Regions from separate parts of the Streptomyces roseoviridis genome, predicted to be linked through region 2. Evidence: riboswitches for the same ligand, from Rfam matches in the RefSeq annotation. Region 2 holds a riboswitch; each other region holds the start of a gene.
What was found. A riboswitch is a leader RNA that binds a small molecule or an ion and turns the genes downstream of it on or off. The one in region 2 is predicted to bind glycine.
Positions count from the first base shown of each region.

Region 1 (9,797 bases), 2.8 Mb from region 2:
GGCTCTGGGTCTTCCCGGAGCGCGCCCTTTCCGCAAGGACCCCCTCCGCAGGGACCCCCTCCGCAAGGACCTCCTCCGCAAGGACCCCCTCCGCAGGGACCCCTTCCGCAAGGACCACTCGATGAACTCCCTGACCCGACCGCAGCGCCGCCAGCGCCTCCAGGCCCTCCAGCGCCGCCAGCGCCTCTGGCGCCTCCAGGGCCTCCAGCACCTCTGGCGCGGGCGGCCCGACGACGCGCCCTGGGTGCGGCCGGCCTTCCTCGGCCTCCTCCTCGCCACCGCCTTCCTCTACCTCTGGAACCTGAGCGCGAGCGGTTACGCCAACTCCTTCTACTCGGCCGCGGTTCAGGCCGGCAGCCAGAGCTGGAAGGCGTTCTTCTTCGGCTCGCTCGACGCGGCGAACGCCATCACCGTCGACAAGCCCCCGGCCGCCCTGTGGCCGATGGCGCTTTCCGTACGGTTCTTCGGGCTCGGTTCCTGGCAGATCCTGGTGCCCGAGGTGCTGATGGGGGTGGCGACGGTCGCCGTCCTGTACGCGGCGGTCCGCCGCCGCCTCGGCGCGGGCGCCGGACTGGTGGCGGGCGCGGTGCTCGCGCTCACCCCGGTCGCCGCGCTGATGTTCCGCTTCAACAACCCGGACGCGCTGCTCGCCCTGCTCATGACGGTCGCCGTGTACTGCGTGCTGCGCGCCGTGGAGCTCGACCGGGGGGCGGCGCGCTGGCTGGTGTGGGCGGGGGTGGCGCTCGGGTTCGCGTTCCTCGCCAAGACCTTGCAGGCCTTCCTGATCCTGCCGGCGCTCGCGCTGGTGTACGCGGCGTGCGCGCCGGGCGGACCGGGGCGGCGGCTCGGCCGGCTCGGACTGGGCGGGCTCGCGATGCTCGTCTCGGCGGGCTGGTGGGTGGCCGTGGTCGAGCTGTGGCCGGCGGCCTCCCGCCCGTACGTCGGAGGGTCGCAGAACAACAGCTTCCTGGAGCTGACCTTCGGCTACAACGGTCTCGGCCGGCTCAACGGCAACGAGGTCGGCAGCGTGGGCGGCGGTGGCGCCCGCCGTGTGCCCGTCGACCTGCCGGAGGGGGCGGTGCTGGTGGGCCGGGGCGGGGGCGGCTGGGGCGAGACCGGCGTCGGGCGGATGTTCGGTGACGCGGTGGGCGGTCAGATCTCCTGGCTGCTGCCGGCCGCGCTGATCCTGCTGGTCGCCGGGCTCGTGGTGACCCGGCGCGCGGCGCGTACGGACCTGGCCCGTTCGGCGTTCCTCGTCTGGGGCGGCGCGCTGCTGCTGACGACGGCCGTCTTCAGCTTCATGGCCGGCATCTTCCACGAGTACTACACGGTCGCGATGGCCCCGTACCTCGCTGCCCTGATCGGCATGGGCGCGGCGGTGCTGTGGGAGGAGCGGGCCCGGTTCGCGGCCTCGGGGACGCTGGCGGCAACGGTCGCGGTGACGGCGGTGTGGGCCTGGGTGCTGCTCGGCCGTACACCGGACTGGCAGCCGTGGCTGCGCTGGGCGGTGCTGGGCGTGGGCGGCGCGGCGGCGCTCGGGCTGCTGTTCGCGGGCCGGGTGGACCGGCGGATCGGGCTGGTCGCGGCCGGGCTCGGTCTCGCGGCGGGCCTGGCGGGCCCCTTCGCCTACACCCTGGCCACGGTGGCCGCGGGGCACCAGGGCTCGATCGTGACGGCCGGTCCGGCGGGCACGGTCGGTCCGGGCGGTCGCGGCGGCCCGGGCGCCGGCCGGATGTTCGTCGCGTACGCGCCCGGCCAGGACGACGTTCCTGACGGCCGGGCCGGTCAGCCCCCGGCCGACGGCCGGGCCCCGGCGGGCGGTCAGGCCCCCGCTGGTCGGCCCCCGGCAGGCGGTCAGTCCCCCGCGGGCCAGGGCGGAGGCCGGCCCCCCGGTGCCATGGCTCCCGGTGCCGTGGCTCCCGGTGCCATGGCTCCCGGTGAGCGGCGTGGCCTGGGCGGTCTCCTCAACGGCACGCCCGTCGGGGCCGAGGCCCGGCAGGCCCTGCTGGCGGACGCCGACTCCTACACCTGGGTCGCCGCCGCCATCGGAGCCCAGAACGCGGCCGGTTACCAGCTGGCCACCCAGAAGCCGGTCATGGCGATCGGCGGCTTCAACGGCAGCGACCCGTCGCCGACCCTGGCGCGGTTCAAGCAGTACGTGGCAGAGGGGCGGATCCACTACTTCATCGCCCCGGGCGGCGGCTCGGGCGGCGGCTTCGGCGCCGGCGGGAACGGCTCCGCGATCGCGGCGTGGGTCGAGGACACCTTCGAGAAGGTCACCTTCGACAGCACCACGTTTTACGACCTGACCAGCAGGAAGGCCGCCGCGCAGTAGGCCGCCGCGAAAAGTCGCTATACGGCGTACGAGAGCTCCTGTACGGTGTACGAGTCCCGCTCTCGTACACCGTATAGGAGTTGCCCATGACAGCCACCGGCGGCCACCCGCAGCGCTGGCTGATCCTCGGCGTCATCTGCCTCGCCCAGCTCACCGTGCTGCTCGACAACACCGTGCTCAGCGTCGCCATCCCCTCGCTGACCACCGAACTCCACGCGTCCACCAGCGACATCCAGTGGATGATCAACGCCTACTCGCTCGTCCAGTCCGGACTGCTGCTCACCGCGGGCAACGCCGCCGACCGCTACGGCCGCAAGAAGATGCTGGCGATCGGGCTCGCGCTGTTCGGCATCGGCTCGCTCACCGCCGGCCTCGCCGAGTCCAGCGCGCAGCTGATCGCCGCCCGCGCGGGCATGGGCGTCGGCGGCGCGCTGCTCATGACCACGACCCTCGCCGTCGTCATGCAGATCTTCGACGACTCCGAGCGGGTCAAGGCCATCGCGCTCTGGGCCACCGTCGGCTCGCTCGGCTTCGCCGCCGGCCCGCTGATCGGCGGCGCGATCCTCAACCACTTCTGGTGGGGAATGATCTTCCTCATCAACATCCCGGTGGCGCTGATCGGCCTGGTCGCCGTCCTCAAGCTCGTCCCCGAGTCCAAGAACCCGCAGGGAGAGCGCCCCGACCTGCTCGGCGCCCTGCTGTCCACCATCGGCATGACCGCCGCCGTGTACGCGATCATCACCGGCCCCGAGCACGGCTGGACCTCCGCCGAGGTGCTGGTCCCGGCCGCGATCGGCGTCGTCGTCCTGGCCGCGTTCGCCGCGTGGGAGCTGCGCGTCCCGTACCCGATGCTCGACATGCACTTCTTCCGCAACCAGAAGTTCGTCGGCGCGGTCGCCGGCGCCATCCTGGTGATGTTCGGCATGGGCGGCTCGCTGTTCCTGCTCACCCAGCACCTCCAGTTCGTCCTCGGGTACGAGCCGCTGGAGGCGGGTCTGCGGATGGCGCCGCTCGCGCTGACCGTCGTGGCGCTCAACCTCACCGGGGTCGGCCCGCGGATCGTGATGAAGCTCGGCACCCCGCTCACCGTCACCGTCGGCATGACGCTGGTGGCGGCCGGCCTCGGCTCGATCGCCCTGATCGGCGGCGGCACCGACGGCACCTACTGGGGCATGCTGCTCGGCCTGGTGCTCATGGGCACCGGTCTCGCCGTCTCCAACCCGGCCATGGCCAACGCCATCATGAGCGCGATCCCGCCGGAGAAGGCCGGTGTGGGCGCGGGCGTCAACGGCACCCTCGCCGAGTTCGGCAACGGTCTCGGCGTCGCCGTCCTCGGTGCCGTCCTCAACGCCCGGTTCGCCGCGCTCGTCACCGTCACCGCGACCTCGCTGCCCGCCGCCCTCGCCGCGGCCGGAAACGACACCGAGCGGGCGGCGATCTCCGACGCCTTCGCCACCGGGCTCCAGACCAGCCAGCTCGTGGGCGCGATCGCCGTCCTCGCCGGCGGCCTGGTCGCGGCGGCCCTGCTGAAGCGCGCCGAACGCGTCGAACGCGCCGAACGAGCCGAACGAGCCGAACGCGCCGATGCCGCAGGCAAGGCCGCCGAGCCGTCCGATCAGCCGACCGGAGCTGCCTAGCATGGTCGCGAACCACTGACGGACGGAAGGAACGCGATGGTCAAGGCAGCGGATCGGGCCAGGAACCCGGCGCGTTCCAGCGTCTGGCTGGAGAACGGGGACCGCCGGGCCGCCCGCAGCGGGGGCGGCCCGGCCGGGCTCGACCGGGACCGGATCGTCGCGGCGTCGATCCGGATGCTGGACGAGGAGGGCCTGGCCAAGCTCTCCATGCGCAAGCTGGCGACCGAGCTGAACGTCACCGCGATGTCCCTGTACTGGTACGTGGACACCAAGGACGACATCATCGAGTACGCCATCGACACCTGCTACGCCGAGATCGACCTGGCCGAGGTCGACTCCGCCGGCGACTGGCGCGACCGGATCAAGGTGCTCGCCCTGGCCTACCGGCGGATGCTGGTGCGCCACCCGTGGATGTCGCCGTGCGCGGGGCAGTACCTCAACATCGGCCCGCACGCGATCGCCGTCGGCTCCAAGATCCAGGAGGCGGTCCGGGCCAGCGGCCTGCCGCTCGACCGCCAGCCCAGCGCGATGTCGGCCGTCTTCCAGTTCGTCTACGGCTACGGGACCATCGAGTCCCAGTTCCAGCGCCGGGCGAACGAGGCCGGGATGTCGCAGGACGACTTCTACGGGGAGTCCATCAGAGCGTTCCGCGACGACCCGCGGTTCGTGGAGGCGCTGGAACCGATCGCGGAGATCCTCGACGAGCGCGCCTCGCACGGCACCGTCAGCGACATCTGGGACCGCGACTTCGACTACGCGCTCGAGGTCCTGATCGCCGGCATCGAGGTCATGGTCGAGCGGAGCCGTTCCGACCGCCCGGCTGAATGACGGAGCGGCGAGCCGTCCCCTGACCCGCCGCTCCGTACCCGACCCGGCCGCGCCTCCGCTCGAAGCGCGGCCGGGAGTCCTTCCTAGGCGCTCTGCCCGCTCTTCTCGCTCTGCTCGCTCTTCTCGTTCTTCTCCGCAGGCGCCGCGGGTGCCTCGGGGGCCGAGCTGCTCTTCAGCGCGACCTCCTTGATGAAGAGCGTCACCACGAAGGCGAGCAGCGCGAAGGGCGCCGAGTAGAGGAAGACGTCGCCGACGCCGTGCCCGTACGCACTCTCCATGACCGTACGGATCGGGGCCGGCAGCTTGTCCATGTCCGGGATGCCGCCGCCGCCCTGACCCACGGCCCCGGCGGCCTTCGGGCCGAGCTCGGCCAGGCCCTCCTTGACGTAGTCGGTGACCCGGTGGGCCATGACCGCGCCGAGCGCCGAGACGCCGATCGCACCGCCCAGGGAGCGGAAGAAGGTGACGACGGAGGAGGCGGCACCGAGGTCGGAGGGGGCGACCTGGTTCTGGGTGCAGAGCACCAGGTTCTGCATCATCATGCCGAGTCCGAGGCCGAGCACCGCCATGAAGACGGCGATGTGCCAGTACTCCGTGTCGTAACGGATGGTGCCGAGCAGGCCCAGGCCGCCGGTGGCGAGGGCGCCGCCGCTGATCAGCCAGGTCTTCCAGCGGCCGGTCTTGGTGATGATCATGCCGGAGACCGTCGAGGAGACGAACAGGCCGGCGATCATCGGGATGGTGAGGACGCCGGACATCGTCGGCGACTCGTCGCGGGCCAGCTGGAAGTACTGGCTGAAGAAGACCGTGCCGGCGAACATCGCGACGCCCACGAAGAGCGAGGCCAGCGAGGCCAGGGTGATCGTGCGGTTGCGGAAGAGCCGCAGCGGGATGATCGGCTCGGACGCCTTCGACTCGACGAGGACGAAGACCGCGCCGAGGACGATCGAACCGCCCACCATGACGGCGGTCTGCCAGGACAGCCAGTCGTACTTGTCGCCCGCGAAGGTGACCCAGATGAGGAGCAGGGAGACGGCGGCGCTGATGAAGAGGGCGCCGGCCCAGTCGACCTTGACCTGGCGCTTCACGACGGGCAGCTTGAGGGTCTTCTGGAGGACGAGCAGCGCGATGATCGCGAAGGGCACGCCGACGTAGAAGCACCAGCGCCAGCCGAGCCAGTCGGTGTCGGTGATGACGCCGCCGAGCAGCGGGCCGCCGACGGTGGCGACGGCGAAGACCGCGCCGAGGTAGCCGCTGTACCGGCCGCGCTCACGCGGGGCGATCATGGCGGCCAGGATGATCTGGGAGAGGGCGGTCAGACCGCCGACGCCGATGCCCTGGACGACGCGGCAGGCGATGAGCATGCCGGTGTTCTGGGAGAGACCGGCGACCACCGAGCCGGCGACGTAGATGACCAGGGCTATCTGGACGAGCAGCTTCTTGGAGAAGAGGTCGGCCAGCTTGCCCCAGAGCGGGGTGGTCGCCGTCATCGACAGCAGGGCGGCGGTGACGACCCAGGTGTAGGCGGACTGACCACCGCCGAGGTCGGTGATGATCTGGGGGAGGGCGTTCGAGACGATCGTCGAGGACAGGATGGCGACGAACATGCCGAGCAGCAGCCCGGACAGCGCCTCCATGATCTGTCGGTGCGTCATCGGCGGGGCGGCGCCGGGGCCGGCGCTCCCGTGAGGGGTGAGGCCGTCCCGCACACCGGCGTCGGGCGAGGTCGTAGCCATGAACTTCCTTCGTGGTCAAGCGTGATGGGCGTCGAGCGGAGCGGGCGTGAGGCGGGGTGGGCGTCACGCCGGGTGGGCGTCACGCGCAAGAGGCGTGAGGCGGGGTGGGCGTCACGCGGAATTGGCGTGAGGCCGGTGGTCGTCAGGCGGTGCGGGTGTCAGGCGGTGCGGGTGTCAGGCGGTACGGGTGTCAGGCGTGGTGGGCCCGGCAGTCCCCGAAGGAATCGCGGAGGCGGCCGAGCAGTGCGGTGAGCAGGGCGACGTCGTCGTCCGACCACTCCGTGAGGTGGCGGGAGAAGGCGTCGGTGACCCGGCGGTCGAGCTCGCCGAGCATCGCGTACCCCTCGGGAGTGAGCCGCAGGATGCGGGATCGCTTGTCGTCCGGGTCGGGCAGTCGCTCGATCCAGCCGTACTCCACGGTGTGCGCCACGTGGCGACTGCACACCGACATGTCGACGGCCATCAGCTCGGCGAGCCGGCTCGTCCGCATGTCGCCGTGGTGTTTGACCAGGGCGAGCACGGCCGCCGCACCGCCCTGGCAGTGGGCGGGCAGGGCCCGGGAGAGCCCGCGCTTCACGGCGCCGAAGGCGCTCACCGCTCGGGCGAGCTCCTCGTACCGGTTCCGGTTGACCGTCTCCATCGCACACTCCGACATCTTGTTGCTTAGGGCAACGATAGAGATGGATGGTTGCTCCAGGCAAACTAAATCGGTCAAAGCGTGCTAAAGAATCGGCAAAGCGGGTCGGAGGGGGAGGGCGCGTGCAGGTCCGGGGCAGGGCCGGAGGGCGGGGCTTGGGGCCGCCACCCCGACTTCGCTAGGGTCCGGCCCATGGCACACAACCCCCAAGCACCGTACGGCCAGGGCGGCGGTCAGGCCCCCGAGGGCTCCTACGACCCCGCAGGCAGCACCCAGATGTTCCGCGCCTTCGTCGACGAGGGCACCCCGCAGCGGCAGCAGCAGACCGCCGCCGCGACTTCCTCCGGCCCCCGCGTGGGCCTGATCGTCGGCATCGTCGTCGCGATCGCCGTCCTCGCGGGCGTGGCCTGGCTCGCGCTGGGCTGACCACTATCGACCGACCGGCCTTCAGGAGGGCGGTCGGGCCGGAGGCTCCACGGGGGCTTCGGGCCCGGCCGCCCTCTCCGCGTTGTCGCAACCCTCGCCGCGCCGGTGCGCCGGTGCGGCGGTGCGGCGGCGCAGTGGGGGCAAAAGAAAAGGCCGGGAGCCGTATGCGCTCCCCGCCGTACTCAACGTATAGCGCACGGGGGGCCTTGCGGCAAGGCCCCGGTGGTGCCGCACAATCGGCGTCCTTCGCTCGAATCGGGCGAGGGAACCAGCCGAAGGGGGAACCACCGCATGCGCGTGGTGTTGTCGTCGTACGGGTCCCGTGGGGACGTCGAGCCGCTGGCCGCTCTGGCGGTCGTGCTCGGGCGGTCGGGGGCGCGAGTCCGCCTGGTCGCGCCCGAGGACCAGGAGTTCGCCGACCGCCTCGCCGGCGTCGGGGTCGAGATGGTGCCGGTGCGCCTTTCCATCCGCGCGCTGGCGGCAGGGCCGAGGCCGAACTCGGCGGAGGACATGGCCGACCGGGTGGCCGCGCTGGCCGAGGCGCAGTACGAGGCGGTGGCCGAGGCCGCCGAGGGGGCGGACGCCCTCCTGGCGACCGGTCTGTTCCCGGCGGTGACGGGAGCGCGGACGGCCGCCGAGCAGCGGGGCCTGCGCTATGCGTACGTGACCTTCTTCCCCGGGATGCTGCCCTCGCCGCACCACCCGCCGTATCCGCTGCCGGGGCACCCCCTGCCGGAGGGAGTGACGGACAACCGGGTGCTGTGGGACCGGGACGTCGACAGCGTGAACGCCGTCTTCGGCGCGGGACTCACCGCGCTGCGGGCCAAGGTCGGGCTGCCGCCGGTGCCGAGCGTCCGTCATTACGCCATGGGGGAGCGGCCGTTGCTGGCGGCGGACCCGTTCCTCGGTCCGTGGCAGGAGCCGGCGGACCTCGACGTGGCGCAGACCGGTGCGTGGTTCGTGCCGGACGAGCGGCCGCTGCCGGAGGAGCTGGAAGCCTTCCTGAAGGACGGGGAGCCGCCGGTGTACGTGGGCTTCGGCAGCATGGGCATGCAGGGCTCGACGGAACCGGCCCGGGCGGCCATCGAGGCGGTACGCGCCCACGGGCGTCGGGTCCTCGTGTCGCGGGGCTGGGCGGACCTGGGCCTGATCGACGACCAGGACGACTGCATGGCGGTCGGGGAGGCGAACCACCAGCGGCTCTTCCCGAGGGTGGCCGCCGTCATTCACCACGGCGGCGCGGGCACGACCACGACGGCGGCGCGGGCGGGAGTGCCGCAGGTGCTGGTCCCGCAGATCGTCGACCAGCCGTACTGGGCGGCGCGGGTGGCCGAACTCGGCATCGGCGCGGCGCACGACGGCCCGGCGCCGACCTACGCGTCGCTGGCCGCGGCCCTGTCGACGGCCCTGGCCCCGGAGACCGGCGCGGCGGCGAGGGCGGCGGCGGGCAAGGTGCGCACGGACGGGGCGGAGCGGACGGCGAAGCTGCTGGTGGAGGGGTTCGGGGAGCGGGCGTAGGGGGGTGGTGGCCGGGGTGCGGGTCTTGGGTGGTCGGGGTGGGCGTTGCTGGTGGGCTTCTGGATCGGCCGCCCTCTCTCCGAGTGTGGCCCCCTCCACCGACCCCTCAAGGGCGCTCCCTTCGGTCGCGTCGCTGCGCGATTGCGCTTCGCTCCACCCTTGACCGGCCGGCTCCGGGGTCCTTTTCACACTCGGAGGGCGGCCGGGGGGCGTGGCCACGCGGGCAGGCCGGGTATCGGCCGGGCGCCGTGGGCGGGTGGCGCGTTGGTGGGTGGGGGCCGGGTTTGTGGCGGGGGTGGGGGAGGCCGCTCCCCTCGTGGGGGGTGCGCGGCCGTGGAATGGGGTGCCCAATGTCGGTTCGGCGGCGAGCGGTAGTCGGTCGGCTGGGATTCAAGCCCCGCTGGTCACTGTGTGTGGGTGGGGAGGGTGGTCGGGGGCGGCCCGTCGGTGCAAACTGCCCTCTCGCGGGCTGTGATGTGACGGGGCAGGACTCCTGTGACGGGAGATGCGCTTCGGCTGTCTCGGCAAGGGAGTTTGCACCGCTAGGGCGGGGAGACCCGGGCAGGGTCTGGGCCCGAGGGATGCCTGTGCACCGAAGATCGAGTGCGGTCGACTCGGCTCGCTCGAGCTTCAGTTAGTGACCGGCTCGCGGCGATCGGTCATGTGCGCGCCAGGCTCGC
Region 1 is NZ_BAAAWU010000001.1:3,642,212-3,652,008, reverse strand. Features, by position in the region: gene ABD954_RS16555 (bifunctional glycosyltransferase family 2/GtrA family protein) at 1-125, shown strand, start outside; partial or broken gene ABD954_RS16550 (ArnT family glycosyltransferase) at 187-2,335, shown strand; gene ABD954_RS16545 (MFS transporter) at 2,422-3,972, shown strand; gene ABD954_RS16540 (TetR/AcrR family transcriptional regulator) at 4,009-4,800, shown strand; partial or broken gene ABD954_RS16535 (MDR family MFS transporter) at 4,932-6,455, opposite strand; gene ABD954_RS16530 (MarR family winged helix-turn-helix transcriptional regulator) at 6,727-7,113, opposite strand; glycine riboswitch at 7,084-7,165, shown strand; gene ABD954_RS16525 (hypothetical protein) at 7,366-7,599, shown strand; gene ABD954_RS16520 (glycosyltransferase) at 7,891-9,117, shown strand; gene ABD954_RS16515 (hypothetical protein) at 9,777-9,797, opposite strand, start outside.
Region 1: linked by a shared signal. The riboswitch ahead of ABD954_RS16525 (hypothetical protein) and the one ahead of gcvP (aminomethyl-transferring glycine dehydrogenase) in region 2 are both predicted to bind glycine.

Region 2 (9,797 bases):
GTCGGGTGCGGAGGCGGTCGCGATCAACGGGCAGCGGCTGACGGCGCTGTCGGCGATCCGTGCCGCGGGTGACGCCATACTGGTCGACAACAAGCCGCTGGTGCCGCCGTACACGATCCTCGCCGTCGGCGACGGGCAGCGGCTGAGCACCGCGTTCCAGGACAGCGCCGACGGTCAGTATCTGCACGCGCTCCAGGAGAACTTCGGGATCCGTACCCGTATCTCGGCGGAGGGCGACGTGCGTCTGCCGGCCGCGCCGAGCCTGATCGTACGTACAGCAGAGCCGAGGGGAGCCGGGGCGAAGGCCACCGGGCGGGCCACGGCCGACACAGGGAAGGGCACATCTTGATCGCCGTACTGGGCCTGATCGTGGGAGTCGTGGTCGGACTGTTGGTCCGGCCCGAGGTTCCGGCGGTGGTCGAGCCCTATCTTCCGATCGCCGTGGTCGCCGCCCTCGACGCGGTCTTCGGCGGGCTGCGCGCCATGCTCGACGGGATCTTCGTCGACAAGGTCTTCGTGGTGTCGTTCCTGTCCAACGTGGTCGTGGCGGCGCTGATCGTCTTCCTCGGCGACAAGCTGGGTGTGGGCGCGCAGTTGTCGACCGGTGTGGTCGTCGTGCTCGGCATCCGCATCTTCTCCAACGCCGCCGCCATCCGGCGGCACGTGTTCCGGGCGTGAGGCCGATGAGCGACAACGACACGAACCCGGCGCAGGAACCGGAGGAGTCCCGGCCGCAGCCGCGGCCCGAGTCCCGAGGACCGCACGAGCCGCTGCCGCCCGTGCAGCCCCCGCGTCCCGCGCAGCCCCAGCCGCCCGCCCAGCCCCAGCCGCCCGCCCAGCCCCGGCCCCCGGCGCAGCCGCGACCCCAGCCCCCGTCCGAGGGGCAGCCCCCCACGCCGCCGCGGCCCCGGCCGCAGCCCCAGGCGTCGGCCGGATCGGGGGTCAGCGGCCGGCAGCGGCTGGCCGCCAGCCTGTGGCCGCCGCGGGTGACCCGCGCCCAACTCGTCGTGGCTCTGCTGCTGTTCGTGCTCGGTCTCGGGCTCGCCATCCAGGTGCGGTCGACCAGTGACAACAGCGCGCTGCGCGGTGCCCGCCAGGAGGACCTGGTGCGCATCCTCGACGAGCTCGACGACCGCACGCAGCGCCTGGAGGACGAGAAGACCCGTCTGGAGAGCCAGCGCTCGGAGCTGGAGTCCAGCTCGGACCAGGCCGAGGAGGCGCGCAGGCAGACCCAGGAGAAGGAGCGGCAGCTCGGGATCCTGGCCGGCACGGTGGCCGCCGAGGGGCCGGGGATCACGCTGACGATCACGGACTCCACCGGTGCCATCGAGTCGGACATGCTGCTCGACGCCATCCAGGAGCTGCGGGCGGCGGGCGCGGAGGCGATCCAGGTCAACGACGTGCGCGTGGTGGCCGACAGCTTTTTCTCGGGCAGCGGGCGCGATCTTCAGATCGATGGAACGCAGGTGGCCGCTCCGTACGTCTTCAAGGTCATCGGGAAGCCGGAGGATCTCGAGCCCGCGCTCAACATCCCCGGCGGTGTCGTCCAGACGTTGGAGAAGGAGCAGGCCACGGCCACGGTGCAGCGTTCCGGGAAGATCGTCGTCGACGCCTTGCGACCTGCGAAGCGGCCTGACTACGCTCGGTCGTCCTCGCAGTGAGGCGGGGGTCGATGACGGTCGCGCGGCAAGGGCATGACCTTGCGGGGGGTCGCCGCACCACATGGGTGGTGCGTGGTGGAAACTGTCGAGTGGCCACGGACGTTGTGAAGATGTCCGGGTCGGCAGGTGTGTTCAGTCAGGGTTCGTCCTGCCCCACGGGCGGGTCTGTTTCGGTCAAGGGGAATCGCCCGTGAAGTTGTTTGCGAAGTTGTTCGGCAAGAGCGGACGCGAGGACGGCGGCAACGCCAAGCATCGCGCGCCGCGCCACGCGCAGGGTGAGGAACAGGGCGTCGAACGCCCGCTCTTCCGTGACGAGGTCGGTGGCCAGGGTGGTGACATTCCGGGCACACAGGGCGCGTCTTCTGTTGACCCTGCCGGTGCCGCGCGCATAGGTTTCGGAGAACCATCAGCCTCGAGTACGGGTGGAGGGTTCGTCCCCGATCCGTATGCGACCCAGACCTCCGCGGGGCAGCCGCGGCAGGAGGACGCGTCCATGCCGGTGTGTACGAGGTGCGGTCACCGCAATACGGCGGACAGCCGCTTCTGCTCCCACTGCGGTGCGCCGCTGCGCGGCGGGGTGGCTCCGGAGCGGGCTTCCGAGACGACCTCGACGATCTCCATCTCGGGGCTCGAGGCCTACGACTCGGAGGTCACCGGCCAGACCTCGCTCCCGGCGCTGTCGCCCGAGGCGCTCGCCGCCGTGGAGGCACTGCCGGCCGGTTCGGCGCTGCTGATCGTGCGCCGCGGACCGAACTCGGGCAGCCGCTTCCTGCTGGACGGCGAGCTGACCACGGCCGGCCGTCACCCGCAGAGCGACATCTTCCTGGACGACGTGACCGTGTCGCGTCGCCACGTGGAGTTCCGGCGCGGACAGGACGGCACCTTCACGGTGTCGGACGTCGGCAGCCTCAACGGCACGTACGTCAACCGGGAGCCGATCGACTCGGTCGTGCTCTCGAACGGTGACGAGGTGCAGATCGGCAAGTACCGGCTCGTCTTCTTCGCGAGCCAGCGGAGCGTGTGACGCTCCGGAGAACCTTCAGGGAAGGTCCATGCTGCGTACACCGACGGGCGGTGCCGGTCTCGGCGCCGCCGCCGCGGGCGACCGGCTGTTCAGCATCGGGACGGTGCTGAGCCAGCTGCGCGACGAGTTTCCCGAAGTGACCATCTCCAAGATCCGGTTCCTGGAGGCCGAGGGGCTCGTCGAGCCCCGGCGGACGGCCTCCGGGTACCGGAAGTTCAGCCCGCAGGACGTGGAGCGGCTCGCCCAGATCCTGCGGATGCAGCGTGACCACTATCTGCCGCTCAAGGTGATCCGCGAGCACCTGGACGCCCTCGCCCGGGGCGAGCAGATCAAGCTGCCCTCGCCCAGTCCCCAGCGTGACCTGCTGGACGGGGCCCCGGAGGCCGAGGGCGAGCGTCCGACCGCGGCCCGGATCGGCCGGGCCGAGCTGCTCGCCGCCGCCGAGGTGACCGAGGCCGAGCTGGCCGAGTGGGAGTCGTACGGCCTGATCGCCCAGACGGAGGGCGGCGGCTACGACGCCGAGACCGTCACGGTCGCCAAGCTGGTGGCCGACCTGGGGAGGTTCGGCCTGGAACCCCGGCATCTGCGGGCCGTCAAGGCCGCCGCGGACCGGGAGGCGGGGCTGGTCGAGCAGATGGTGGCGCCGTTGCGCCGGCACCGCAATCCCCAGACCAGGGCCCACGCGGAAGCGACCGCGAAGGAGCTCGCCGGGCTGTCCGTACGGCTCCACGCGGCACTGGTGCAGACCGCTCTGGGACTCCGTCTGCAGTGATACCGGACCGGCCCGACTACCCAAACCGGTCGGGCACGTCCTAGGGTTGCTGTGTGAACGAGCTCGACGTTGTGGGTGTCCGGGTGGAAATGCCTTCCAACCAGCCGATCGTGCTCCTGCGTGAAGTGGGAGGCGACCGCTACCTTCCCATCTGGATCGGACCGGGAGAGGCGACGGCGATCGCCTTCGCGCAGCAGGGCATGGCCCCGGCCAGGCCGCTGACGCACGACCTCTTCAAGGACGTCCTGGAGGCCGTGGGGCAGGAGCTCACCGAAGTCCGCATCACGGACCTGCGGGACGGCGTCTTCTACGCCGAGCTGGTGTTCGCCAGCGGTGTCGAGGTGAGCGCCCGGCCGTCCGACGCGATAGCGCTGGCGCTGCGCACGGGCACGCCGATCTACGGCAGCGACGGGGTGCTCGACGACGCGGGGATCGCGATTCCGGACGAGCAGGAGGACGAGGTGGAGAAGTTCCGCGAGTTCCTCGACCAGATCTCGCCGGAGGACTTCGGGACCGGCAACCAGTAGTGGGACCGGCCCGTCGGGCCGGCCGCGGGTCACCCGTCAGGGGGAGCCGCCGGCACCCGTCAGGACGTCTCCGGCAGAGCGCCCCGGGAGCATTCGAGTAGCCTTTCCCCGGAGTGGGGCACGAGAAACCACTCTCAGGGTGATTATCACTCGGCGTGCCGAGTGTGGCGATCGTTGACGCACCCCGAGTGACTGCCTACCTTCGTGTGGGCAGGTCAAGGACGGAGGGTCGGCGTGATGAGCAGCGGCGACGGTACGGCAGGGGGCTTCCTGATGCGTGCCCCCGGGGAGAAGGGCCCGTATCCGCTTCACGGCAGTGTGGGCGACTTCGCCGCGGACGAGGGCGCGGCCGCGGACCCGGACTCCGACGTCATCGGTTACCGCGGCCCGACGGCCTGTGCGGCGGCCGGCATCACCTACCGCCAGCTGGACTACTGGGCACGCACCGGGCTCGTCGAGCCGAGCGTGCGGCCCGCGTACGGCTCCGGGACGCAGCGGCTCTACAGCTTCCGGGACGTGGTCGTCCTCAAGATCGTCAAGCGGTTCCTCGACACCGGGGTGGCGCTGCAGAACATCCGGGCGGCGGTGCAGCACCTGCGGGCCCGGGGCTTTCGCGATCTGGAGCGCATGACGCTGATGAGCGACGGGGCGACCGTCTACGAGTGCTCCTCGCCGGACGAGGTCGTCGACCTGCTCCAGGGCGGCCAGGGCGTCTTCGGCATCGCCGTCGGCGTGGTGTGGCGGGACGTCGAGTCGGCGCTCTCGCAGCTGCACGGCGAGCGCGTGGACACCGGCGAGACGCTGATCGGGCACAATCCGGCCGACGAGCTGGCGCGCCGGCGCCGGGACCGGGCCGTCTGACCTTCGGGTCTCCCTCTTTCGAACCCAGCGGCTCGCACGGGTGTGCGGGCCGATTGTCAGTGGCGTAGGGCAGCATCGGAACCGTGAGAGCCGCGCCCACGATCCTGCATCTCGACATGGATGCCTTCTTCGCCGCAGCCGAGCAGGCGTCGAAGCCGAGCCTGCGCGGAAAGCCCGTGGTCGTGGGCGGGCTCGGGCCGCGCGGTGTGGTCGCCACGGCCTCGTACGAGGCACGGCGCTTCGGGGTGCACTCGGCGATGCCGATGGCCCAGGCCCGCAGGCTCGCGCCGAACGCGGCGTATCTGGTGCCCCGCTTCGCGTTCTACCGGGCGATCAGCGGGCAGGTCATGGAGCTGCTCGGGCGGCTGTCGCCGCTGGTCGAGCCGCTCAGCCTCGACGAGGCCTTCGTCGACCTGGAGGCCGGCGGCGTGGCCGACGACCGGGAGAGCGCGCGCGTGGCGGGCGAGCGGCTGCGCCGGGACATCCTGGCCACGACCGGCCTGACCGGGTCGGTGGGGCTCGCCGGGTCCAAGATGCTCGCGAAGATCGCCTCGGAGGAGGCCAAGCCGGACGGGCTGGTGCTGATCGAGCCCGGGACGGAGCGGGAGCTGCTCGGGCCGCGTTCGGTGCGGATCATCCCCGGGGTGGGGCCGGCCACGGGCGAGCACCTGCGGCGGGCCGGGATCACGACGGTCGCCGAGGTGGTGGAGGCGGGCGAGGACGAGCTCGTACGGCTCCTGGGGCGGGCGCACGGCGGCTCCCTGTACCGGATGGCCCTCGGGCACGACGACCGGCCCGTGGTGGCCGAGCGGGACGCCAAGTCGGTCTCCGTGGAGGACACCTTCGACGTGGACCTGCACGACCGGCTGCGGATCCGCCTGGAGGTGGAGCGGCTGGCGGAGCGGTGCGTGGCGCGGCTGCGGGGTTCGGGGCACTCGGGGCGGACGATCGTCCTGAAGGTGCGGCGGTACGACTTCTCGACGCTGACCAGGTCCGAGACGCTGCGGGGGCCGACGGACGACCCGGTGGTGGTGAAGGAGGCGGCGGCGCGGCTGCTCGACCTGGTGGACACGACGGGTGGGGTGCGCTTGCTGGGGGTGGGGGTGAGCGGACTGGCCGACTACACGCAGGAGGACCTGTTCGCGCAGGCCGAGGCGGAAGCGGCGGCCGGGGCGGGGGCCGCGGCCGGCACCGGCCCCGTGGTCGCGGTGGCGGGGGCGCGGGAGGACGGACCGGAGGAAGCGGCCCCCTCCGACCCGGTGCCGGCCGCGCCCGCGACGGCCACGGAGACCGCCGAGCGGCGCTGGGCGCCGGGGCACGACGTGCGGCACGCCGTGTACGGGCACGGCTGGGTGCAGGGCAGCGGGGTGGGGCGGGTCACCGTCCGCTTCGAGGAACCGGGCTCGCCGCCCGGCCGCGTACGCACCTTCCCGGTCGACGAGCCGGACCTGGAGCCCTGCGATCCGCTGCCGCTCGTCCCCGGCGGCGCGACGGGCGCGGCGGCCTGACCCGGCGGCCCGGTCCGCGGGCCGGCACCCTGGCGCTCAGGTGGCCTTCAGACCTCCTCCTGGCCCGCCAGACGGCCGAAGTCGCGGTCCGGGGCGTCCGGGGGCGCGGGCGGCAGCGTGAGGTTGTAGTGGCGGTAGAGCTGGAGTTCCTGTTCCGGGGAGAGGTGGCGGCCGACGCCGAAGTCGGGGGCGTCCTTGATCAGGGCCCGCTCGTAGGGGATGTGGAGGGCGTCACCCACCAGTTCGCTCGGCTCCAGGGGGACGAAGGCGTCCCGGCTGAACAGGCCGGTGCGGACGGCGGCCCATTCGGGGACTCCCGTGGCGTCGTCGAGGTACACCTCGTCCACGGTGCCGATCTTGTGTCCGTCCCGGTCGAACGCCTTGCGGCCGATCAGGCTGCGCGGATCGATATCGGTCTGCACGGTCCCTCCAACAGGTCGCAACTGCTCTACACCCCTACGAAAGTGCACATCTGGGATGTCGGCCACTTGAGCGAAGGGAGGAGGAACGGCGCTGGTAGGCTGGCTGTGGCTGTCGACCCCGCGCGGGAGAGTCCTCCGGAGAAAGCTTCCGGAGGCGCCGAAGGAGCAAATCCTCCCCGGAATCTCTCAGGCCCCTGTACCGCGCGGACGAGGTCACTCTGGAAAGCAGGGCGGGCGTCGACGGCATCCGCTCTCACCGACGGTGAAAGCCGGTCCTCCGCGAGGCGGGCCGGTGAAGCTCTCAGGTTTGGATGACAGAGGGGGAGGCCGTCCGGGCACCCGCGCCGTGGTGCCCCTCGCAGGTCGTGACGACCAGGAGGCCCCCGCACATGACCGCCAACCGCACCCCGCTCTCCGAGCTCGAGCAGGGCATCCCCTTCGAGCAGCGGCACATCGGACCCGACGCCGAGGCGCGGGCCAAGATGCTCGCCCAGGTCGGTTACGGCTCTCTGGACGAGCTCACGGCCGCGGCCGTGCCGGACGTCATCAAGAACGCCGAGGCCCTGGGCCTGCCGGCCGCCCGCACCGAGGCCGAGGTGCTGGCCGAGCTGCGCGCCCTCGCCGACCGCAACCAGGTCCTCGCGCCGATGATCGGCCTCGGCTACTACGGCACGTTCACCCCGCCGGTGATCCTCCGCAACGTGATGGAGAACCCGGCCTGGTACACCGCCTACACGCCGTACCAGCCGGAGATCTCCCAGGGCCGCCTGGAGGCGCTGCTCAACTTCCAGACCGTGGTCGCCGACCTGACCGGCCTGCCCACCTCCGGCGCCTCCCTCCTCGACGAGGGCACCGCGGCCGCCGAGGCCATGGCGCTCTCCCGCCGCGTCGGCAAGGTCAAGAACGGCGTGTTCCTCGTCGACGCCGACGCCCTGCCGCAGACCATCGCCGTCATCGAGACCCGTGCCGAGCCGACCGGTGTCGAGGTCGTCGTCGCCGACCTGTCCGCCGGCATCCCGGCCGAGGTCGCCGAGCGCGGCGTCTTCGGCGTGCTGATCCAGTACCCGGGTGCCTCGGGTGCGATCCGCGACATCAAGCCGGTCATCGACCAGGCCCACGAGCTCGGCGCGATCGTCACCGTCGCCGCCGACCTGCTCGCGCTCACCCTGCTGGCCTCGCCCGGCTCGCTCGGCGCGGACATCGCGGTCGGCACCACCCAGCGCTTCGGCGTCCCCATGGGCTTCGGCGGCCCGCACGCCGGCTACATGGCCGTCCAGGACAAGCACGCCCGCTCCCTGCCCGGCCGCCTGGTCGGCGTCTCCGTCGACGCCGACGGCAACAAGGCCTACCGCCTGGCCCTGCAGACCCGCGAGCAGCACATCCGCCGCGAGAAGGCCACCAGCAACATCTGTACGGCCCAGGTCCTCCTCGCCGTCATGGCCGGCATGTACGCCGTCTACCACGGCCCCGACGGCCTGAAGCAGATCGCCCGCCGCACCCACCGCTACGCCGCGATCCTGGCCGCCGGTCTGCGCGCCGGGGGCGTGGAGCTCACCCAGGGCGCCTTCTTCGACACCCTCACCGCCCGGGTCCCGGGCCGCGCCGACGCGGTCGTCGCCGCCGCCCGCGAGGGCGGGGTGAACCTCTACCGCGTCGACGCCGACCACGTGTCGATGTCCTGCGACGAGACGACCACCCGCGCCAACATCGCCGCCCTCTGGACCGCCTTCGGCGTCACCGCCGACATCGACACCCTCGACGCCGCCACCGAGGACGCGCTGCCCGCCGACGCGCTGCGCACCGACGCGTACCTGACCCACCCGGTCTTCCACGCGCACCGCTCCGAGACCTCGATGCTGCGCTACCTGCGCAAGCTGGCCGACCGCGACTACGCGCTCGACCGCGGCATGATCCCGCTCGGCTCCTGCACCATGAAGCTGAACGCGACCACCGAGATGGAGTCGGTGACCTGGCCGGAGTTCGGTCAGATGCACCCCTTCGCCCCGGTGGAGCAGGCGCAGGGCTACCTCACCCTCATCACCGAGCTCGAGGAGCGCCTCGCCGAGGTCACCGGCTACGACAAGGTCTCCCTCCAGCCGAACGCCGGCTCCCAGGGCGAGCTCGCCGGTCTGCTCGCCGTCCGCGCGTACCACCGCGCCAACGGCGACACCCAGCGCACCGTCTGCCTCATCCCGTCCTCCGCGCACGGCACCAACGCCGCCTCGGCCGTGATGGCCGGCATGAAGGTCGTCGTCGTCAAGACCGCCGACGACGGCGAGGTCGACGTCGAGGACCTGCGGGCCAAGATCGAGCAGTACCGCGACGAGCTGTCGGTGCTGATGATCACCTACCCGTCCACGCACGGTGTGTTCGAGGAGCACGTCTCCGAGATCTGCGGCCTGGTGCACGAGGCCGGCGGCCAGGTGTACGTCGACGGCGCCAACCTCAACGCCCTGGTCGGCCTCGCCAAGCCGGGCCACTTCGGCGGCGACGTCTCCCACCTGAACCTGCACAAGACCTTCTGCATCCCGCACGGCGGCGGCGGCCCCGGCGTCGGCCCGGTCGCGGTGCGCGCCCACCTCGCCCCGTACCTGCCGAACCACCCGCTCCAGCCCGCCGCGGGCCCGGAGACCGGCGTCGGCCCGATCTCGGCCGCCCCGTGGGGCTCCGCCGGCATCCTGCCGATCTCCTGGTCGTACGTGCGCCTGATGGGCGGCGAGGGCCTCAAGCGCGCCACCCAGGTCGCCGTCCTCGCGGCCAACTACATCGCCAAGCGCCTGGAGCCGCACTACCCGGTGCTGTACACGGGCCCGGCCGGCCTGGTCGCCCACGAGTGCATCGTCGACCTGCGTCCGATCTCCAAGGCGACCGGCGTCAGCGTCGACGACATCGCCAAGCGGCTGATCGACTACGGCTTCCACGCGCCGACGATGTCCTTCCCGGTGGCCGGCACGCTGATGATCGAGCCCACCGAGTCCGAGGACCTGACCGAGCTCGACCGCTTCTGCGACACGATGATCGC
Region 2 is NZ_BAAAWU010000001.1:6,416,846-6,426,642, forward strand. Features, by position in the region: gene ABD954_RS29010 (DUF881 domain-containing protein) at 1-349, shown strand, start outside; gene ABD954_RS29015 (small basic family protein) at 346-678, shown strand; gene ABD954_RS29020 (DUF881 domain-containing protein) at 684-1,661, shown strand; gene ABD954_RS29025 (FHA domain-containing protein) at 1,723-2,685, shown strand; gene ftsR (transcriptional regulator FtsR) at 2,714-3,457, shown strand; gene ABD954_RS29035 (bifunctional nuclease family protein) at 3,511-3,984, shown strand; gene ABD954_RS29040 (MerR family transcriptional regulator) at 4,222-4,845, shown strand; gene ABD954_RS29045 (DNA polymerase IV) at 4,929-6,353, shown strand; gene ABD954_RS29050 (PRC-barrel domain-containing protein) at 6,401-6,775, opposite strand; glycine riboswitch at 6,889-6,987, shown strand; gene gcvP (aminomethyl-transferring glycine dehydrogenase) at 7,165-9,797, shown strand, end outside.

Region 3 (9,797 bases), 4.2 Mb from region 2:
ACGGAGGCCACGTCGAGCCAGCCGCCGCGCTTGCGGGCGGCGAGGTAGCCGAGCGGGATGCCGACGACGACGGCGATGAACATGGCGGCGAGGCTGAGTTCCACCGTGGCGGGGAAGCGCAGCAGGAACTCGTCCCAGACCGGCTGTCCGGTCTGCACGGAGGTGCCGAGGTCGAGTTCGAAGAGCCGCTTGAGGAAGCGTCCGTACTGGACGTAGAGCGGCTGGTCGAGTCCCAGCGCCCGGTTGATGCGCGCCACGTCGGCTTCGGTCGCCCGCTCGCCCAGGATCGCTGAGGCGGGTCCGCCGGGCAGTCGGTTCAGCCAGACGAAGAGCAGAACCGACAGGCCGAGCAGGGTGGGTATCAGCTGGAGAAGTCGTCGTACGACGAGTCGCAACACCCCGCGTGCCCCTTTCTTGCGTTGTACGAGAGTCGGATGCGGGTCCGCCCGGCCACGTGTTCTCCGTGGCCGGGCGGACCTCTGGCGTTGTTCCTTCGGCTACTTGAAGGAGGCCTCGGCGAAGTTCTCCTGCGTCAGCGGGGAGACCTTCGGCGGGTTGACGTTCTTGCCGAACGCGATGGCGGGCGGCGAGGAGGTCAGCGGGAGACCCGGCAGGTACTCCATGATCGCCTCGTTGGCGGCCTTGTACAGGTCGGTGCGCTTGGTCGGGTCGCCCTGGAGCGAGCCCGCCTTCACCGCGGTGAAGACCTTGTCGTCCTTGAAGCCCCACTGCTTGTCGGGCTCGGCGAACCAGGTGCCGATGAAGTTGTAGCCGTCGTTGAAGTCACCGGTCCAGCCGAGCATGTGCAGGGCGCAGGAGCCGGCCTCGACCGCGTCCAGGTAGTCCGGGTTCCACTTCAGCGGCTTCGGGGTGACCTTGATGCCGGCCTTCTCCAGGTCGGCCTTGATCAGCTCGAAGATGTCCTGCGGCGCCGGCATGTACGGGCGGGTGACCTCGGTCGGGTAGCACATCTCGACGGAGAGGTTGCTCGCACCGGCGGAGGCGAGGAGCTGCTTGGCCTTGGCCGTGTCGAAGGGGTACTTCTTCACGTTCTCGGAGTAGCCGGCGACCGTGTCGGGCATGAACTGGGTCGCGACCTTGCCGCCCTCGGGCAGCTGGGTCTTGACGATGTTCTCGCGGTCGACGGCGTGCGCGATGGCCTGGCGGACGGCCGGCTTCTGCAGCGCCGGGTTCTTCGTCTGCGTCATACCGAGGTAGAGCAGGTTGAAGACGTCACGGGTCGGGACCTTGAAGCCGGCGGCCTCGAGGGTCTTGATGTCGGCGGGCGCGACCAGGTCGTAGCCGTCGATGTCACCGGCCTGCAGCGCCTGACGGCGGGCGTCCTCGGTGTCGATGGTGCGGATGACCAGGTTCTTCACCTTGGCCTTCTCGCCCCAGTAGTCGTCGAAGCGGGTGAGGGAGACTTCCTTGTTGCCCTTGTTCCACTTCGCGATCTTGTACGGGCCGGTGCCGGCGACCGTGCCGGCCTCCTGGCTGTACTTGGGGTACGTGATGGCGTCGCCCTTGGCGGACGCCGCCTGCTTCTCGTACTCCTTGATCGCCTTCGGCGAGTGGATCGCGAGGGCCTGGAGGGAGAAGCCGCCGGGCAGGTTGGCGGAGGGCTTGAGGACCTCGATGACCGCCGTGTTCTCGTCCTTGGCCGTGCAGGACTTGTAGTTCGGCGGCGGGGCTTCCTTGTCCTCGTTCTTCGCGAAGCCACCCATGATGTCCTGCCAGTAGGTGGAGATCGCGCTGGACTGGTAGGTGCCCTTCCAGTTGAACCAGTGGTCGTAGTTCGCGCAGACCGCGGCGGCGTTGAACGCCTCGCCGTCGTGGAACTTCACGCCCTTGCGCAGGTTGAACGTCCAGACCGTGCCCTGGGGGTTGCTCGACCAGGTCTCGGCGAGACCGCCGACGAGCTTGCTGCCTCCCGACTCGTGCTCGAGCAGTGCTTCGAAGGCCTGACGGGTGACCCGGAAGGTCTCGCCGTCGGCCGCGAGGGACGGGTCGAGGGAGGCCGGGTCGCCGGGGGCGCCGAAGACGAAGGTGTCCTTCGCCCCGCCCTTGTCCCCGTCCTTGCCCCGCTCGCTCGCGCAGCCGGTGGCGATGAGGCCGACCGTGAGGGCCGCCGTCAAAGCCCGGGCCGCCCGGGACTTGAATATTCGCATGGGTCCACCCCTGGGTCGCCATGTGTGGTCTTGACCGGCCGAACGCTACTGGCGAGTGACGCGGCAGAGAACAGTCCGCATAGCGGTGATACCAACCTGAGACCCGGACAGTTACCAAAACGGTCCGATGCGGGACATCGCAGCGCGCCCGGCGGAAAGCGGAGGCAAAACCTCAGCTTGGCAGGGGATTTCGGCCGTGTTTCCGCACGGCGTCCGCGGGTGACGCCGCGGTGTCAGCGGTGCTGCGCGGGCGGGTAGCCGTATCCCGGCTGGTGAGACGGGGCGGCCTGCGGGGCGGCGTGCGCCTCGCGGTCGTAGAACGGGCGGGCGTGGGCGGCCAGCCACATCGCGACCGGGTCGTACGTGTCGGACATGGTCACCGTGCAGACGGGCAGGCCGTCGGGGACGGCGGCGACGGTCTGGTGCATCATCGCGCGGACCGCCTCGACGGAGGCGGGGGCGGAGTCGTACAGGTCGAGGCCGATGGCGAGGTACGGGGAGCCGAGCGCGGGCTGCACCCAGGCGCGGCGCAGCGAGCGCACGGCGGAGGTGCGGTGCGCGTTCTGGGTGAGCAGGGCGTAGAACTGCGGGATCTCCAGGGCGGGCTCGGACAGCCGCAGGGGTCCCGCCGGCATGCGGTCCAGGCCGGTGGCGATGCGGCGCAGGTCGGCCCAGGGGATGCCGACGCCGCCGCCGGGGGCGTGCGGGTTCAGCCAGATGCCCCAGCGGTCGGGGTAGAGGGCGCGGGCGATCTCCAGGCCCGGGACGAGCTCGTGGGCGCGGTTCCAGCCGGAGGCGGCGAGCTCCTGGGCGGAGGTGACGCAGGGGGCGTAGCCGTAGCCGTCGACCTCCATGTTCCCGTACTGGGCGTCGGGGGATCCGGGGGCGCCCTGCCAGAGCAGCATCCAGACCTCGGAGCCGGCGAGGGCGTGCAGCAGCTGCTCGTAGGCGTCGTGGCGTCCGGGTGCCACCTGGCGCAGCATGTGCTCGACCTGTCCGGTCGCAGCGGTGCCTGACGCGCTCACCCTGGGTCCCGCCCCTCTTTTCGTACGGCCGTACGGCCCGGTTGCTCGTTGCTCTCGGTTCTGAATCAGTTCAGCTTAAACAGGGGGACCGTCACACGGCGGCGCGCTGGAAGAAGGGCCGTACCTTCTCCAGCATCCAGTCGGCGACCGGGTCCTGGGCCACGTCGAGCAGGATGAGGTTGACCGGCCAGGCGACCTCGATCCGGCCGAGGGCGCGGCCGAGGGCGTCCAGCGGGGTGGCGGGGTCGGCGTCGGGGTGGGTCAGCTGGACGCCGACGAAGAGGGCGGGTTCGGTGCCCTCGACGCTGGCGAGGGCGCGGCGGGCCGTGGCGACGGTGCCGAGGGCCTCGAACTCGGCGGAGGCGGCGGCGAGGAAGTCGACCGGGTCGTCCTGCCAGTCGGGTTCGAAGAGGCGGACGCGGCCGCCGGAGGCGGGCCCTGCCCCGTAGCCTCCGTCACGGGAGGCGCCCCCATGGGGGGTGCGGCCGACGCGGCAGAGCTCGGCGACGGCGGCCGGGGGCAGCGGGACGCCGACGGTGCCGCCGGGGTTCACGGCGATGCCGAGCTGCGGGGGCAGGCCGCGGGCGAAGTCGCGGGCGGGGGCGACGGTGAAGGACATGTGCTCGCCGACGCAGGCGAGGAACTGCTCGTGGGAGCTGAAGACGGGCACGTAGGCGGAGCCGTCGATCTCCATGGTGGGCAGGTCGAGGTCGGGGCTGTCGGGTCCGCCGCCGTTGGGCAGCGGCACCCAGACGGCGCTGCGGCCGAGGACCTCGACCAGCCTGCCGCCGGCGGCGGGGTTGCCCAGCGAGGCGGCCAGCACTTCCTCGAGCTCATTGCCCGGCCACGTCACGTCCACGGTTCTCGTCGTCCCCTTCCGGCACCTGCCTGCGGTTCAGCACCTTAACGGCGGCTCGCCGCCCCTGTGACCGAATAGGACGCCCGGGGGGCGGGAGTGGTTCACGCCACGTCGCGGAATCCGATCCGGCGCAGGGCGTCGGCGGCGTCCCGGTCGAGCAGGGTGACCGAGGCGCAGCCGGGCGGCAGGGCGCCGCTCTCGGCGGTGCGCACCAGGCGGCCGACGGCGCGGCGGTGCCGGGCGAAGGCGTAGCCGGAGACGCCGCGGCCGCGGGAGCGCTGGCCGGCGCGGGCGGTGTCGGGGTCGACGTCGAGCAGGACCAGGTGCAGGGCGGCGCCGCGCCTGCGGGCCTCCCGGGCGAGCCAGCCGCGCACCCAGGACTGGGTGCCGCAGTCGTGGACGATCACCCCGGCGCCCGAGCGCAGGGCGCGGCGCAGGCCCGCGTAGTGGGCGAGGCGGGCCAGGGGGCGCCACAGGGCGTACGGCAGGAAGCCGGGCAGCCGGGCCTCCCAGCGCTCGCGGGTGTGCTGCGAGTCGATGGCGCGGCCGGCGGCGGCGCGGTCCATGAGGGTGGACTTCCCGGCGCCGGGCAGTCCGGAGACCACGACGACGTCGCCGGCGGCGAAGGTCAGCACGCGGGGGCTGCGGCCGCCGCGCTCGCGCAGGTCGCGCAGGATCCGGGCGCGGCGCCGGCTTCTGACCCGGTCGCGGGCGCGGGCGCGGGCGGCCGCCCGCTGGACGGGTATGCCGGGACTCGCCGCGTAGGCGCCGGTGCGCTGGATGGTCATCTCTGCTCCCCCTGTCGGGCCTGCCGGGACCCTGCCCACGAAGTGTAAAGAAACGGTAATGGGACACAAGCGATTTGCCCGGCGGACCCGCCGTGCAATGATGAGCGCGCCACGCGCTCGCACGAGCGCGCACAACCGCATACCGGCCGCTCGAATCCGCGCGGGAGAGTCCCGGGCCGCCAGGCGCAGTCGCGCCGGACGTCCCCGGGCGCCGAAGGAGCAAGAACCTCCCTTGAATCTCTCAGGCCCCGTACCGCGTGGATGAGGCAGATCTGAAAAGCGGGCCGCACCTGTCGCGGCCCCACCCAAGGTGCAAGCCGAGGATGCCCTCGGTGAACCTCTCAGGTTCCATGACAGATGGGGAGGATCGTCCTCACCGTCATGCACGTCGTGCCCTGCACGCCCTGGGACCCGGGAGCCACCCCATGAGCACTGCCCCCCGCCTGACTGCCCTCGATGCGCTGCATCGCTCACTGGGCGCGACCATGACCGACTTCGCCGGCTGGGACATGCCGCTGCGCTACGGCAGCGAGCGCGACGAGCACAACGCCGTACGGACCCGCGCGGGCCTCTTCGACCTCTCCCACATGGGTGAGATCACCGTCACCGGCCCGCAGGCCGTGGACCTCCTGGACTACGCCCTGGTCGGCAACATCTCCACCGTCGGCAACGGCCGCGCCCGCTACACGATGATCTGCCAGGAGGACGGCGGCATCCTCGACGACCTGATCGTCTACCGCCTCGGCGAGACGGAGTACATGGTCGTCGCCAACGCCTCCAACGCCCAGGTGGTCCTCGACGCCCTCACCGAGCGCTCGCGGGGCTTCGACGCCGAGGTCCGCGACGACCGCGACGCGTACGCCCTGATCGCCGTCCAGGGCCCGGAGTCCCCCGGCATCCTGAAGTCCCTCACCGACGCCGACCTGGACGGTCTGAAGTACTACGCGGGCCTGCCGGGCACCGTCGCGGGCGTACCGGCGCTGATCGCCCGCACCGGCTACACCGGCGAGGACGGCTTCGAGCTGTTCCTGAAGCCGGAACACGCCGAGGGCGTGTGGCGGGCGCTGACCGAGGCGGGCGCCGGCGTCGGCCTGATCCCGTGCGGCCTGTCCTGCCGTGACACGCTCCGCCTGGAGGCGGGCATGCCGCTGTACGGTCACGAGCTGACCACCGCGCTCACCCCGTTCGACGCGGGCCTGGGCCGGGTGGTGAAGTTCGAGAAGACCACCAACGAGGGCCGCTTCGTCGGCCGCGAGGCGCTCGAGAAGGCCGCCGAGCGCGCCGAGACCGCTCCGCCGCGCAAGCTGGTCGGCCTGGTCGCCGAGGGCCGCCGGGTCCCGCGCGCCGGCATGTCGGTGGTCGCGAACGGCGAGGTCATCGGCGAGATCACCTCCGGCGCGCCGTCCCCGACCCTGGGCAAGCCGATCGCCATGGCCTACGTGGACGCCGCCTTCGCCGCGCCCGGCACCGAGGGCGTCGGCGTCGACATCCGGGGCACGCACGAGCCGTACGAGGTCGTGGCGCTGCCGTTCTACAAGCGTCAGAAGTGACAGGCGACTGACAGGGATCTGCCAGAAGTGACGTATCCCTCATCGATTCGTCTCATTCTGCATCTCACCTCGCAAGACCCACGTTCATCAGCACTCCCCCGATCCAGGAGAATCAGGTCATGAGCAACCCCCAGCAGCTTCGTTACAGCAAGGAGCACGAGTGGCTGTCGGCCGTCGAGGACGGCGTCGCCACGATCGGCATCACCGAGCACGCGGCGAACGCGCTCGGCGACGTCGTCTTCGTGCAGCTTCCCGAGGTCGGTGAGACCGTCACCGCGGGCGAGTCCTGTGGCGAGCTGGAGTCCACGAAGTCCGTCAGCGACCTGTACGCCCCGGTGACCGGTGAGGTCGTCGCGGCCAACCAGGACGTCGTCGACGACCCCTCGCTGGTGAACTCCGCCCCGTTCGAGGGCGGCTGGCTGTTCAAGGTGCGCATCGAGGCCGAGCCGGAGGACCTGCTCTCCGCCGACGAGTACACCGCCTTCACCGCCGGCTAACCGAGACCCCCCAGGGATCGAAACATGTCGCTTCTGAACACCCCTCTCCACGAGCTGGACCCGGACGTCGCCGCCGCCGTCGACGCCGAGCTCCGCCGCCAGCAGTCCACCCTCGAGATGATCGCCTCGGAGAACTTCGCTCCGGTCGCGGTCATGGAGGCCCAGGGCTCGGTCCTCACCAACAAGTACGCCGAGGGCTACCCGGGCCGCCGCTACTACGGCGGCTGCGAGCACGTCGACGTGGCCGAGCAGATCGCGATCGACCGGATCAAGGACCTGTTCGGCGCCGAGTACGCCAACGTGCAGCCCCACTCCGGCGCCTCCGCCAACCAGGCCGCCCTCTTCGCGATCGCCCAGCCGGGCGACACGATCCTCGGCCTGGACCTGGCCCACGGCGGCCACCTCACCCACGGCATGCGCCTGAACTTCTCCGGCAAGCAGTTCAACGTGGTCGCCTACCACGTGGACGAGGCCGGCCTGGTCGACATGGCCGAGGTCGAGCGCCTCGCCAAGGAGCACCGCCCCAAGGTGATCATCGCGGGCTGGTCCGCCTACCCGCGCCAGCTGGACTTCGCGGAGTTCCGCCGGATCGCCGACGAGGTCGAGGCGTACCTGTGGGTCGACATGGCTCACTTCGCCGGCCTGGTCGCCGCCGGTCTGCACCCGAACCCGGTCGAGTACGCGGACGTGGTGACCTCCACCACGCACAAGACGCTCGGCGGCCCGCGCGGCGGCATCATCCTGGCGAAGAAGGAGTTCGCGAAGAAGCTGAACTCCTCGGTCTTCCCCGGCTTCCAGGGCGGCCCGCTGGAGCACGTGATCGCGGCCAAGGCCGTCTCCTTCAAGGTCGCGGCCTCGGAGGAGTTCAAGGAGCGCCAGCAGCGCACCCTCGACGGCGCCCGGATCATCGCCGAGCGCCTGGTCCAGGACGACGTCCGCGAGCACGGCGTGTCCGTGCTGTCCGGCGGCACCGACGTGCACCTGCTCCTGGTCGACCTGCGCGACAGCGAGCTGGACGGCCAGCAGGCCGAGGACCGTCTGCACGAGGTCGGCATCACGGTCAACCGGAACGCCGTTCCGAACGACCCGCGCCCGCCGATGGTCACCTCCGGCCTGCGCATCGGCACGCCGGCCCTCGCCACCCGCGGCTTCCAGGCCGAGGACTTCCGCGAGGTCGCCGACATCATCGCCGAGACCCTCAAGCCCGGCTTCGACGCCGAGGCCCTGAAGGCCCGGGTGACCGCTCTGGCGGAGAAGCACCCGCTGTACCCCGGCCTGAAGTAATTTCGTACCCTTTTGTTGGTATGAAGCTCCGGGGCACCACGCACACTGGACAGTGAGCGGGGTGCCCCACCCCTTTACCGCCCTGCTCGCTCTTCCTGCTCGTTCTGCACCACCCCGGCAGACAACGGCGTCGCCCCCACAAGGAGTCCCCCGTGGCCATCTCGGTCTTCGACCTGTTCTCGATCGGCATCGGTCCGTCGAGCTCCCACACGGTGGGCCCGATGCGTGCGGCCCGCATGTTCGCCCGCCGCCTGAAGAACGAGGGCCTGCTGGCCCACACCGCCGCCATACGGGCCGAGCTGTACGGCTCGCTCGGCGCCACCGGCCACGGCCACGGCACCCCGAAGGCGGTCCTGCTCGGCCTGGAGGGCCACTCGCCGCGCACGGTGGACGTGGAATCCGCCGACGACGAGTTCGAGCGGATCAAGTCGAGCGGCCGGATCAACCTGCTCGGCGCGCACGAGATCCCGTTCTCGTTCGACGACGACCTGATCCTGCACCGCCGCAAGGCGCTGCCGTACCACGCCAACGGCATGACGGTCTTCGCGTACGACGCCGAGGGCGCCCTGGTCCTGGAGAAGACCTACTACTCGGTCGGCGGCGGCTTCGTCGTCGACGAGGACGCGGTCGCCGGCGAGAACCCGATCATCCCGGACGACACCGTCCTGACGTACCCGTTCCGCACCGGTGACGAGCTGCTCCGCCTCACCAAGGAGACCGGCCTGTCGATCTCCTCGCTGATGCTGGAGAACGAGAAGGCCTGGCGCACCGAGGCGGAGATCCGCGAGGGCCTGCTGGAGATCTGGCGGGTCATGCAGGCCTGCGTCTCGCGCGGCATGTCCCGCGAGGGCATCCTGCCCGGCGGCCTGAAGGTCCGCCGCCGCGCCGCGACCTCGGCCCGCAAGCTGCGCTCCGAGGGCGACGCCCTGGCGCACTCCATGGAGTGGATCACCCTCTACGCGATGGCCGTGAACGAGGAGAACGCGGCGGGCGGCCGGGTCGTCACCGCCCCGACCAACGGCGCCGCCGGCATCATCCCCGCCGTCCTGCACTACTACATGAACTTCGTGCCCGGCGCCGACGAGGACGGCGTGGTCCGCTTCCTCCTCGCGGCCGGCGCCATCGGCATGCTCTTCAAGGAGAACGCCTCCATCTCCGGCGCCGAGGTCGGCTGCCAGGGAGAGGTCGGCTCCGCCTGCTCCATGGCGGCCGGCGCCCTCGCCGAGGTCCTGGGCGGCTCCCCCGAGCAGGTGGAGAACGCGGCCGAGATCGGCATGGAGCACAACCTGGGCCTGACCTGCGACCCGGTCGGCGGCCTGGTCCAGATCCCGTGCATCGAGCGCAACGGCATGGCCGCGGTCAAGGCCGTGACGGCGGCGAAGATGGCGATGCGCGGCGACGGCAACCACCTGGTCTCCCTGGACAAGGTCATCAAGACCATGAAGGAGACCGGCGCGGACATGAGCGTGAAGTACAAGGAGACCGCCCGCGGCGGCCTCGCCGTGAACATCATCGAGTGCTGACATCGTAGGCCCTGACCAGCACGTTTGTCCTCAGCGCTGTCAGGGCCCTCCCTGCCTGCCTGGCGGAAAGTCCCTGAGATCTCCCTGCGACATGCGTGGAAGG
Region 3 is NZ_BAAAWU010000001.1:2,186,187-2,195,983, forward strand. Features, by position in the region: gene ABD954_RS09750 (ABC transporter permease) at 1-398, opposite strand, end outside; gene ABD954_RS09755 (ABC transporter substrate-binding protein) at 498-2,168, opposite strand; gene ABD954_RS09760 (enhanced serine sensitivity protein SseB C-terminal domain-containing protein) at 2,402-3,193, opposite strand; gene ABD954_RS09765 (enhanced serine sensitivity protein SseB) at 3,285-4,052, opposite strand; gene ABD954_RS09770 (AAA family ATPase) at 4,154-4,840, opposite strand; glycine riboswitch at 4,992-5,106, shown strand; gene gcvT (glycine cleavage system aminomethyltransferase GcvT) at 5,266-6,390, shown strand; gene gcvH (glycine cleavage system protein GcvH) at 6,510-6,887, shown strand; gene ABD954_RS09785 (serine hydroxymethyltransferase) at 6,912-8,171, shown strand; gene ABD954_RS09790 (L-serine ammonia-lyase) at 8,324-9,694, shown strand.
Region 3: linked by a shared signal. The riboswitch ahead of gcvT (glycine cleavage system aminomethyltransferase GcvT) and the one ahead of gcvP (aminomethyl-transferring glycine dehydrogenase) in region 2 are both predicted to bind glycine.